Regions from separate parts of the Streptomyces sp. NPDC031132 genome, predicted to be linked through region 3. Evidence: predicted binding sites of a transcription regulator. Region 3 holds the regulator's gene; each other region holds the start of a gene.
The links. Region 3 encodes HrcA, which represses chaperone genes, less so after heat shock. Its sites were predicted from a motif close to TTNGCACTCNGNNNNNCNGAGTGCNAA; they were not measured.
Positions count from the first base shown of each region.

Region 1: the regulator HrcA is predicted to act here: its motif matches at 2,138-2,164, upstream of groES (co-chaperone GroES).
Region 2: the regulator HrcA is predicted to act here: its motif matches at 1,653-1,679, upstream of groL (chaperonin GroEL).

Region 1 is NZ_JBVIGX010000003.1:342,219-345,492, forward strand. Features, by position in the region: gene groL (chaperonin GroEL) at 1-1,559, opposite strand, end outside; gene groES (co-chaperone GroES) at 1,683-1,991, opposite strand; gene ACZ49B_RS07225 (response regulator transcription factor) at 2,286-2,987, shown strand; gene ACZ49B_RS07230 (sensor histidine kinase) at 3,004-3,274, shown strand, end outside.
Region 2 is NZ_JBVIGX010000013.1:117,172-120,445, reverse strand. Features, by position in the region: gene thrC (threonine synthase) at 1-389, shown strand, start outside; gene ACZ49B_RS21030 (MoaD/ThiS family protein) at 585-863, shown strand; gene ACZ49B_RS21025 (cold-shock protein) at 1,247-1,450, shown strand; gene groL (chaperonin GroEL) at 1,839-3,274, shown strand, end outside.
Region 3 is NZ_JBVIGX010000002.1:548,433-551,706, forward strand. Features, by position in the region: gene ACZ49B_RS05555 (nitronate monooxygenase) at 1-99, opposite strand, end outside; gene dnaJ (molecular chaperone DnaJ) at 247-1,383, opposite strand; gene hrcA (heat-inducible transcriptional repressor HrcA) at 1,384-2,400, opposite strand; gene ACZ49B_RS05570 (MBL fold metallo-hydrolase) at 2,548-3,273, shown strand.

The DNA of each region.
Region 1 (3,274 bases), on a different contig from region 3:
AGGGTCTCGGTCGTGAGCAGCAGGGAGGCGATGGAAGCGGCGTTCTCCAGCGCGGAGCGGGTGACCTTGACCGGGTCGATGACGCCGGCCTTGACCAGGTCGCCGTACTCGCCGGTGGCGGCGTTGAAGCCGTTGCCCTTCTCCAGCTCCGCCACCTTCGAGGTGATGACGTAGCCCTCGAGGCCGGCGTTCTCGGCGATCCAGCGCAGCGGCTCGACGGCGGCGCGGCGGACGACCGCGACACCCGTGCCCTCGTCGCCGGACAGACCCAGGTTGTCCTCCAGCACCTTCACGGCGTGGACGAGCGCGGAGCCACCGCCGGAGACGATGCCCTCCTCGACCGCGGCGCGGGTCGCCGAGATGGCGTCCTCGAGGCGGTGCTTCTTCTCCTTGAGCTCCACCTCGGTGGCGGCGCCGACCTTGATGACGCAGACGCCGCCGGCGAGCTTCGCCAGGCGCTCCTGCAGCTTCTCGCGGTCCCAGTCCGAGTCCGTGGACTCGATCTCGGCCTTGATCTGGTTGACGCGGCCGAGGACCTCGTCGGAGCTGCCGGCACCGTCGACGATCGTGGTGTCGTCCTTGGAGATGGTCACGCGGCGCGCGGAACCGAGGACGTCCAGACCGGCCTGGTCGAGCTTGAGGCCGACCTCCTCGGCGATGACGGTGGCACCGGTGAGGGTGGCCATGTCCTGGAGCATCGCCTTGCGGCGGTCACCGAAGCCGGGGGCCTTGACGGCGACCGCGTTGAAGGTGCCGCGGATCTTGTTGACGACGAGGGTGGAGAGCGCCTCGCCCTCGACGTCCTCGGCGATGATCAGCAGCGGGCGGGAGCCGCCGGCCTGGATGACCTTCTCGAGCAGGGGCAGGAGGTCCTGGATGGAGGAGATCTTGCCCTGGTTGATCAGGATGTACGGGTCGTCGAGGACGGCCTCCATACGCTCCTGGTCGGTGACCATGTACGGGGAGAGGTAGCCCTTGTCGAAGGCCATGCCCTCGGTGAACTCCAGCTCCAGGCCGAAGGCGTTGGACTCCTCGACGGTGATGACACCGTCCTTGCCGACCTTGTCCATCGCCTCGGCGATGAGCTCGCCGACCTGCTGGTCCTGCGCGGAGAGCGCGGCCACGGCGGCGATGTCGGACTTGTCCTCGATCGGGCGGGCGGTCGCGAGGAGCTCCTCGGACACGGCCTTGACCGCGGCGTCGATGCCCTTCTTCAGGGCGGCCGGGGAGGCGCCGGCGGCGACGTTGCGCAGACCCTCGCGGACCAGCGCCTGGGCCAGCACGGTGGCGGTGGTGGTGCCGTCACCCGCGATGTCGTTGGTCTTGGTCGCCACCTCCTTCACGAGCTGCGCGCCCAGGTTCTCGTACGGGTCGTCCAGCTCGACCTCGCGGGCGATGGTGACACCGTCGTTGGTGATGGTGGGGGCGCCGAACTTCTTGTCGATGACGACGTTGCGGCCCTTGGGGCCGATCGTCACCTTGACCGTGTCGGCAAGCTTGTTGACGCCGCGCTCGAGGGCGCGACGGGCGTCCTCGTCGAACTTCAGGATCTTCGCCATGGGAGCGGTTCAGCCCTCTCGAAAACTCGGGTTTAACGAACTGCGCCCCTTGCCGCCCGGCAATCAGCGGGGTGACCAGGGGCGCAGCTCAGCAATACAGGTGACGCGAAATACCGGTGCGTCTTACTTCTCGATGATCGCGAGCACGTCGCGAGCCGAGAGGACGAGGTACTCCTCGCCGCTGTACTTCACTTCGGTGCCGCCGTACTTGCTGTACAGCACGATGTCGCCGACGCTGACGTCCAGCGGGAGACGCTGGCCGTCCTCGAAGCGACCCGGGCCCACGGCGAGGACGACGCCCTCCTGGGGCTTCTCCTTCGCGGTGTCCGGGATGACCAGGCCGGAAGCCGTGGTCTGCTCGGCGTCGAGCGGCTGGACCACGATGCGGTCCTCGAGCGGCTTGATGGCAACCTTGGAGCTGGTGGTCGTCACGATCCGACCTCCCCCTTCGGAGATCTCACGGGGCTAACTGTCTGAGGTGGCGACCAGGTGGATCCGTCGTCGCGGGTGCCGGACCTGCCCGTCGCTGTGTTGGCACTCACCGGTGGCGAGTGCCAGGTGCGAGACTATTCCGGCGATTAGCACTCGGTCAAGCGGAGTGCCAACACGCTCCGCAGATTTCAGCCCCGCCGGCGTTTGAGGCGCGGGGTCCGGGGCCGGGGTCCGGGGGCCGGGGGGTCCAGGGGCCGGGTCCGGCAGGATGGGCGGTATGTGACGCTTGGGGGCGTGCGCATCCTCGTGGTCGAAGACGAAGAAGGCCTCGCCGAGTCCTTGCGGCGCGGCCTCTCCGCCGACGGCCACTGGGTCGACACCGCCCACGACGGCCACCGCGGCCTGGACCTCGCCCGCACCGGCTCGTACGACGCCGTCCTGCTCGACCTGATGCTGCCCGGCCTCAGCGGCTACGAGATCTGCTCCCGCATGCGGGCCGACGGCGACCCCACGCCCGTGCTCATGCTGACCGCCAAGGACGGCGAGTACGACGAGGCCGAAGGCCTCGACTCCGGCGCCGACGACTACCTCACCAAGCCGTTCTCGTTCGTGGTCCTGGCCGCCCGCCTCCGCGCCCTCGCCCGCCGGGCGACCGCGACGACCGCCGCCGCCACGCCCGCCGCAGGCTCCGGCACGCTCCAGGCCGGCGACCTCGTCCTCGACCCCGCCGGCCGCCGCTGCCGCCGCGGCACGCAGGACATCGAGCTCACCGCCCGCGAGCTCGGCGTGCTCGCCTGCCTGATGGAGCAGCCCGGCCTGGCCGTCGCCAAGCAGGACATCCTGGACCAGGTCTGGGACACCCCGCACACCATCGACCCGAACATCGTCGAGGTGTACGTCTCCTCGCTGCGCAAGAAGATCGACGCCCCCTTCGGCCGCCGCTCGATCCGCACCGTCCACGGCACCGGCTACCGGATGGCCCCGGACGGTGGCTAGGACCGGACCTCCGGAAATGGCCGGATCGGTCCGTTCGCAACGCCGAGGAGAGGGTCCGGGCGGGGGCGGCCGGCCCGGCCCGGTCCGCAAGCCCGGCCCCGGGCCGCTCCGGCGCCGCGCCGCCGTGGCCGCCGCCCTCGCGATGGCCGCGGTGCTGGGCGTCGGCGGGCTGTGGCTGTACACCCTGCTGCGGACCAACCTCCTCGACAACACCACCAACCGCACGGAGCTGGCCGCCCGCAAGGTCGCCGCCCAGCTCGACGGCCGCGCCCTGCCGCCCGGCCGGC
Region 2 (3,274 bases), on a different contig from region 3:
TCAAGGCCGGCCACGACGTGGTCCGCCCGCAGAAGCCGAACACCATCGCCAAGTCGCTGGCCATCGGCAACCCGGCCGACGGCCCGTACGTCCTGGACATCGCCCGCCGTACGGGCGGCTACGTCGAGGACGTCAACGACGAGCAGGTCGTCGAGGCCATCAAGATCCTCGCGCAGACCGAGGGCATCTTCGCCGAGACCGCGGGCGGCGTGACCGTCGGCGTGACCAAGAAGCTCATCGAGAACGGGCAGCTCGACCCGGCGCTGACCACGGTGGTCCTCAACACCGGTGACGGCCTCAAGACCCTGGAGGCGGTGGCCGCGGACAGCGGGCAGACCGCCACCATCCGCCCGAGCCTGGACGCGTTCCGCGCAGCCGGCCTGGCCTAGGGGGTGGCCGGCGGACCAAGGCCGGGCCCGGGGTCTCTGGCACCGCGCCTTGCTGCGTTGTCGTCAGTCGCCGACGCTCCGCGTCGACTCCCTCCTCCGCCTTGCAATCCACGGCACGAGACACCCCGGGCTGATCCGGCCCTGATCCGCCGGACACCCCCTCCCTCCCCGAACCCCCGGAAAGGCAGCAGCGCCATGAGCGTCAACGTCCGCATCCCCACCATCCTGCGCACCTACACCGGCGGCCAGGCCGAGGTCGCCGCCGAGGGCGCGACCCTCTCCGAGGTCATCGCGTCCCTGGAGGCGAACCACCCGGGCATCGCCGCCCGCGTCCTGGACGACCAGGGCAAGCTGCGCCGCTTCGTGAACGTCTACGTCAACGACGACGACGTGCGCTTCGAGGGCGGCCTGGACGCGGTGACGCCGGACGGTGCGGGTGTCTCGATCATTCCCGCCGTCGCCGGCGGCTGCTGATACGCGAAAGCCCCGAATTGCTCCCTCCGCTAAAAGCGGAGGGGGCAATTCTGCTTGGTTGGGCGCGGTAGAGTTGGGGAAGTCCCCTCCGCTGTTCTTGCCACCCGCATATGAGCGGGTCGAGTGAGGGTTGACATTGAGTCAATATGCAAGTGCGGTATGGGGCTTTGGCGAGATATGCCGGGTCCGAGTTGCCCGGCAATATGCCAAATTTTCACTCTATTTCAATGTATCCCCGTGTCCAGATTTCTCGTCGGATTGACCTGTTGCAGACAGCAGCGGTGCAGATACATTCAGCCCCGGTCGAGGCGTTCCGGCGCAAGTTCTGACCCGGGACCGCGAAGTGCGGTCCTGCGCAAGGGCCAGTAATAGGGGAGTTAGGCATGGCTCAGGGCACCGTCAAGTGGTTCAACGCGGAGAAGGGCTACGGCTTCATCGCGGTCGACGGTGGTGCGGATGTGTTCGTCCACTACAGCGCCATCCAGATGGACGGGTACCGCACCCTTGAAGAGGGTCAGCGGGTCGAGTTCGAGATCTCGCAGGGCCAGAAGGGTCCGCAGGCGGACATGGTCAAGCTCGCCGTCTAGTCCCGGCGCGATCGACCACCGACGCATACACATGAAGGGCCCGCATCCTGGAGGAGGGATGCGGGCCCTTCGTGCTGCCCCCGCAGCGCGCGCGTGTCGCCCGCGCGCCGCCCCGTGCCGCCCCTCGTGCCGGGCCCGGACGTCGGCCCGGCGTTCCCTCAAGCCGCTTGCACTCGAGGGGGTCGAGTGCTAATCATTGGCGTTAGCACTCTCCTGTCGAGAGTGCTACTACACAGGACCGGGTCGGTGAGGCCCGCAGGGTCCGGCGGGAAGGAACCGCCGGGCACGCAGGCCGTCCGTCGCGGGCGCGGGCGCGGTCCGGAGCAATCCAACCCTCCCCTGGCGCCGGCGGCGCAGGGGGAACCCCAGTCCTGGAGGACCACTTCAGATGGCCAAGATCATTGCGTTCGACGAGGAGGCCCGGCGCGGTCTCGAGCGCGGGATGAACCAGCTCGCCGACGCCGTCAAGGTCACCCTTGGCCCCAAGGGTCGCAACGTCGTCCTTGAGAAGAAGTGGGGCGCCCCCACGATCACCAACGATGGTGTCTCCATCGCCAAGGAGATCGAGCTCGAGGACCCGTACGAGAAGATCGGCGCCGAGCTGGTCAAGGAAGTCGCCAAGAAGACGGACGACGTCGCGGGCGACGGTACGACCACCGCCACCGTGCTCGCCCAGGCGCTCGTCCGCGAGGGCCTGCGCAACGTGGCCGCCGGTGCCAACCCGATGGCCCTCAAGCGTGGCATCGAGAAGGCCGTCGAGGCCGTCTCCGGCGCCCTGCTCGAGCAGGCGAAGGATGTCGAGACCAAGGAGCAGATCGCTTCGACGGCCTCCATCTCCGCCGCCGACACCCAGATCGGCGAGCTCATCGCCGAGGCCATGGACAAGGTCGGCAAGGAAGGCGTCATCACCGTCGAGGAGTCCCAGACCTTCGGTCTGGAGCTCGAGCTCACCGAGGGCATGCGCTTCGACAAGGGCTACATCTCGGCGTACTTCGCCACCGACATGGAGCGTATGGAGGCGTCCCTGGACGACCCGTACATCCTGATCGTCAACTCCAAGATCGGCAACGTGAAGGACCTCCTTCCGCTGCTCGAGAAGGTCATGCAGTCCGGCAAGCCGCTGCTGATCATCGCCGAGGACGTCGAGGGCGAGGCCCTGTCGACCCTGGTCGTCAACAAGATCCGCGGCACCTTCCGGTCCGTCGCCGTCAAGGCCCCGGGCTTCGGCGACCGCCGCAAGGCCATGCTCGGCGACATCGCCATCCTCACGGGCGGCACGGTCATCTCCGAGGAGGTCGGCCTCAAGCTCGAGAACGCGGGCCTCGACCTGCTCGGCCGCGCCCGCAAGGTCGTCATCTCCAAGGACGAGACCACGATCGTCGACGGCTCCGGCGACAGCGACCAGGTCCAGGGTCGCGTCAACCAGATCCGCGCCGAGATCGAGAACTCCGACTCGGACTACGACCGCGAGAAGCTCCAGGAGCGCCTCGCGAAGCTGGCCGGCGGCGTGGCCGTCATCAAGGCCGGCGCCGCGACCGAGGTGGAGCTCAAGGAGCGCAAGCACCGCATCGAGGACGCCGTTCGCAACGCGAAGGCGGCCGTCGAGGAGGGCATCGTCGCCGGTGGTGGCGTGGCCCTGCTCCAGGCCTCCGCGGTCTTCGAGAAGCTCGACCTGTCGGGTGACGAGGCGACCGGCGCCAACGCCGTGAAGCTCGCCCTGGAGGCCCCGCTCAAGCAGATCGCCGTCAACGGTGGTCTCGAGGGTGGCGTCGTCGTGGAGAAGGTCCGCAACCTGACCGTCGGCTGGGGCCTCAACGCCGCGAC
Region 3 (3,274 bases):
CTCGCACACGGCGGCGGCGAGCGGCGGACAGGAGGCGCCGCCCGCCATGGGAGCCTGCACGATCGGGTACGGGGAGAGACCGTTCGGTGCGGAGGACATGCACTGCATCGTGCCATGTCCCGCTCACCGGGCCGAATCACGGCATTCGCCTGGCATAGTCCGCTTCAACGGCGGCGTCCGGATCGATGCGGCGAGCCCGGTCCGGGGCATCCCCGGACCGGGCTCGTACGTGTGCCGACAGGCCGGTCAGCGGCCGTTGAAGGCGTCCTTCAGGCGGCTGAACAGGCCCTGCTGACCCGGCGCGAACTGGCCCATGGGCCGCTCCTCGCCGCGCAGCTTGGCGAGCTGGCGCAGCAGCTCCTCCTGCTGGGCGTCCAGCTTGCCCGGGGTGGTGACCTCGACGTGGACGATCAGGTCGCCGCGGCCGCCGCCGCGCAGGTGCGTGACGCCGCGCCCGTGCAGCGGGATCGACTGGCCCGAGCCGGTGCCGGGGCGGATGTCGATCTCCTCCATGCCGTCCAGCGTCTCCAGCGGGCACTTGGTGCCGAGGGCCGCTGCCGTCATGGGGATGGTCACCGTGCAGTGCAGGTCGTCCCCGCGCCGCTGGAAGGTCGGGTGCGACAGCTCGTGGATCTCCACGTACAGGTCGCCGGCGGGGCCACCGCCGGGGCCGACCTCACCCTCGCCCGCGAGCTGGATCCGGGTGCCGTTCTCGACACCGGCCGGGATCTTGACCGTGAGGCTGCGCCGGGAGCGGACCCGGCCGTCGCCCGCGCACTCGGGGCACGGGGTCGGGACCACGGTGCCGAAGCCCTGGCACTGGGGGCAGGGGCGCGAGGTCATGACCTGGCCCAGGAAGGACCGGGTGACCTGCGACACCTCACCGCGGCCACGGCACATGTCACACGTCTGCGCCGAGGTGCCGGGGGCGGCACCCTCGCCGGAGCAGGTGGTGCAGACGACGGCCGTGTCGACCTGGATGTCCTTGGTCGTGCCGAAGGCGGCCTCGTCCAGCTCCAGGTCGAGGCGGATCATGGCGTCCTGGCCGCGGCGGGTCCGCGAGCGCGGTCCGCGCTGCGAGGCCTGGCCGAAGAAGGCGTCCATGATGTCGGAGAAGTTGCCGAAGCCACCCGCTCCGAAGCCGCCCGCGCCACCGCCGCCCGAGGAGGACAGCGGGTCGCCGCCGAGGTCGTAGACCTGCTTCTTCTGCGGGTCCGAGAGCACCTCGTAGGCCGCGTTGATCTCCTTGAAGCGCTCCTGCGTCTTCGGGTCCGGATTCACGTCCGGGTGGAGTTCGCGCGCGAGGCGGCGGAAGGCCTTCTTGATCTCGTCCTGCGATGCGTCGCGGCGCACGCCGAGAACGGCGTAGTAGTCCGTGGCCACTTACGACTCCGCCAGGATCTGTCCGACGTAACGTGCCACTGCGCGTACCGCTCCCATCGTTCCGGGGTAGTCCATGCGGGTCGGTCCGACCACGCCGAGTTTGGCGACTGTTTCGCCGCCCGAACCGTAGCCGACCGAGACGACGGACGTGGAGTTCAGTCCCTCGTAGGCATTCTCGTGCCCGATCCGTACGGCCATTCCCGACTCGTTGGCCTCGCCGAGCAGCTTGAGGAGCACGACCTGCTCCTCCAGCGCCTCGAGCACCGGCCTGATCGTCAGGGGAAAATCGTGTCCGAAGCGCGTGAGATTGGCGGTTCCGCCGATCATCAGCCGCTCCTCGGCCTCCTCGACCAGCGTCTCCAGCAGGGTCGCGAGCACGGTCGACACCGTGCTGCGGTCATCCGGCTCGAACGACTCCGGCAGGTCCTGCACGAGCTGCGGCACGTCCGTGAAGCGGCGGCCGACGACCCTGCTGTTGAGCCGTGCCCGCAGATCGGCGAGCGAGGTCTCGCCGAACGGGGTCTGGCAGTCCACGAGCCGTTGCTCGACCCGTCCTGTATCGGTGATCAGCACGAGCATGAGCCGGGCCGGAGCGAGCGACAGCAGCTCGACGTGCCGGACCGTGGACCGGGTCAGGCTCGGGTACTGGACGACGGCGACCTGCCGGGTGAGCTGCGCGAGCAGGCGCACCGTACGGCCGACCACGTCGTCGAGGTCGACGGCCCCGTCGAGGAAGTTCTGGATGGCCCGGCGCTCGGGCGTCGACAGCGGCTTGACCCCCGCCAGCCTGTCGACGAAGAGCCGGTAGCCCTTGTCCGTGGGGATCCGGCCGGCGCTGGTGTGGGGCTGCGCGATATAGCCCTCCTCCTCCAGCACGGCCATGTCGTTGCGCACGGTGGCGGGCGAGACGCCGAGCCGGTGCCGCTCGGTGAGCGCCTTGGAGCCGACCGGCTCCTCCGTCCCGACGTAGTCCTGGACGATGGCGCGCAGCACTTCGAGTCTGCGTTCGCTGAGCATCGCGCGCACACCTCCAGCTCTGGTCCGTTGTCTTGGTCGTTGGCCTCGTTGGCACTCTGATCGTTCGAGTGCCAGAGATCCCCCGCTCAGTGTACGGCCGGGTAGTAAGACCCTGGCAAGGGAGGCCCGCCAAGGTAGCGTCGCGGCATGGACGTGCGTTGGGAAGAGGCGGGCTGGGAACGGCTGACCGCGCGGAGCGGCCGGAGGCGGCTCCCGGTGTGGGATTGCACGGCGGGGCTGGTGGTGGGGGACGAATCGGTGCTCCTGATCGATCCGGGCTCGTGCGTACGCGAAGGCGCACAGCTGCGGGCCGAGGCGGAGCGGCTGACCGGCCGGCGCGTGACGCATATCGCATTCACGCACGGCCATTTCGATCATGTCCTGGGCGTGGCCGCGTTCGCCGGGGCCGAGGTGTACGGGGCGGTCGGGCTGGCCGCGGAGCTGTCGGCCGGGCGCGAGGAGCTGCGCGACGACGCGGTCCGGCAGGGGCTGGCGGAGGCCGAGGCCGCCGAGGCGGCGGACCTGCTGGTGGTGCCGAGGCATTCCGTGTCGGGCGAATGGACGCTGGAGCTGGGCGGGGTGCAGGTGCTGCTGGCCAACGTCGGGCCCGGGCACACCGGGTACGACCTGGCCGTCTTCGTGCCGGGCGAGCGCGAGACGGTGTTCTGCGGGGACCTCGTCGAGGAGTCGGGCGAACCGCAGGCGGGCAGCGACGCGGTGCCGGCGCAGTGGCCGGCGGCGCTGGACCGGCTGCTGTCGCTGGGCGGGGAGGACGCGCTGTACGTGCCGGGTCACGGAGCGGTGGTCGACGCGGGTTTCGTACGTGCGCAACGCGCCACACTGGCCGCCCGTTTCGGCGTGTCGGAGGCGTGAT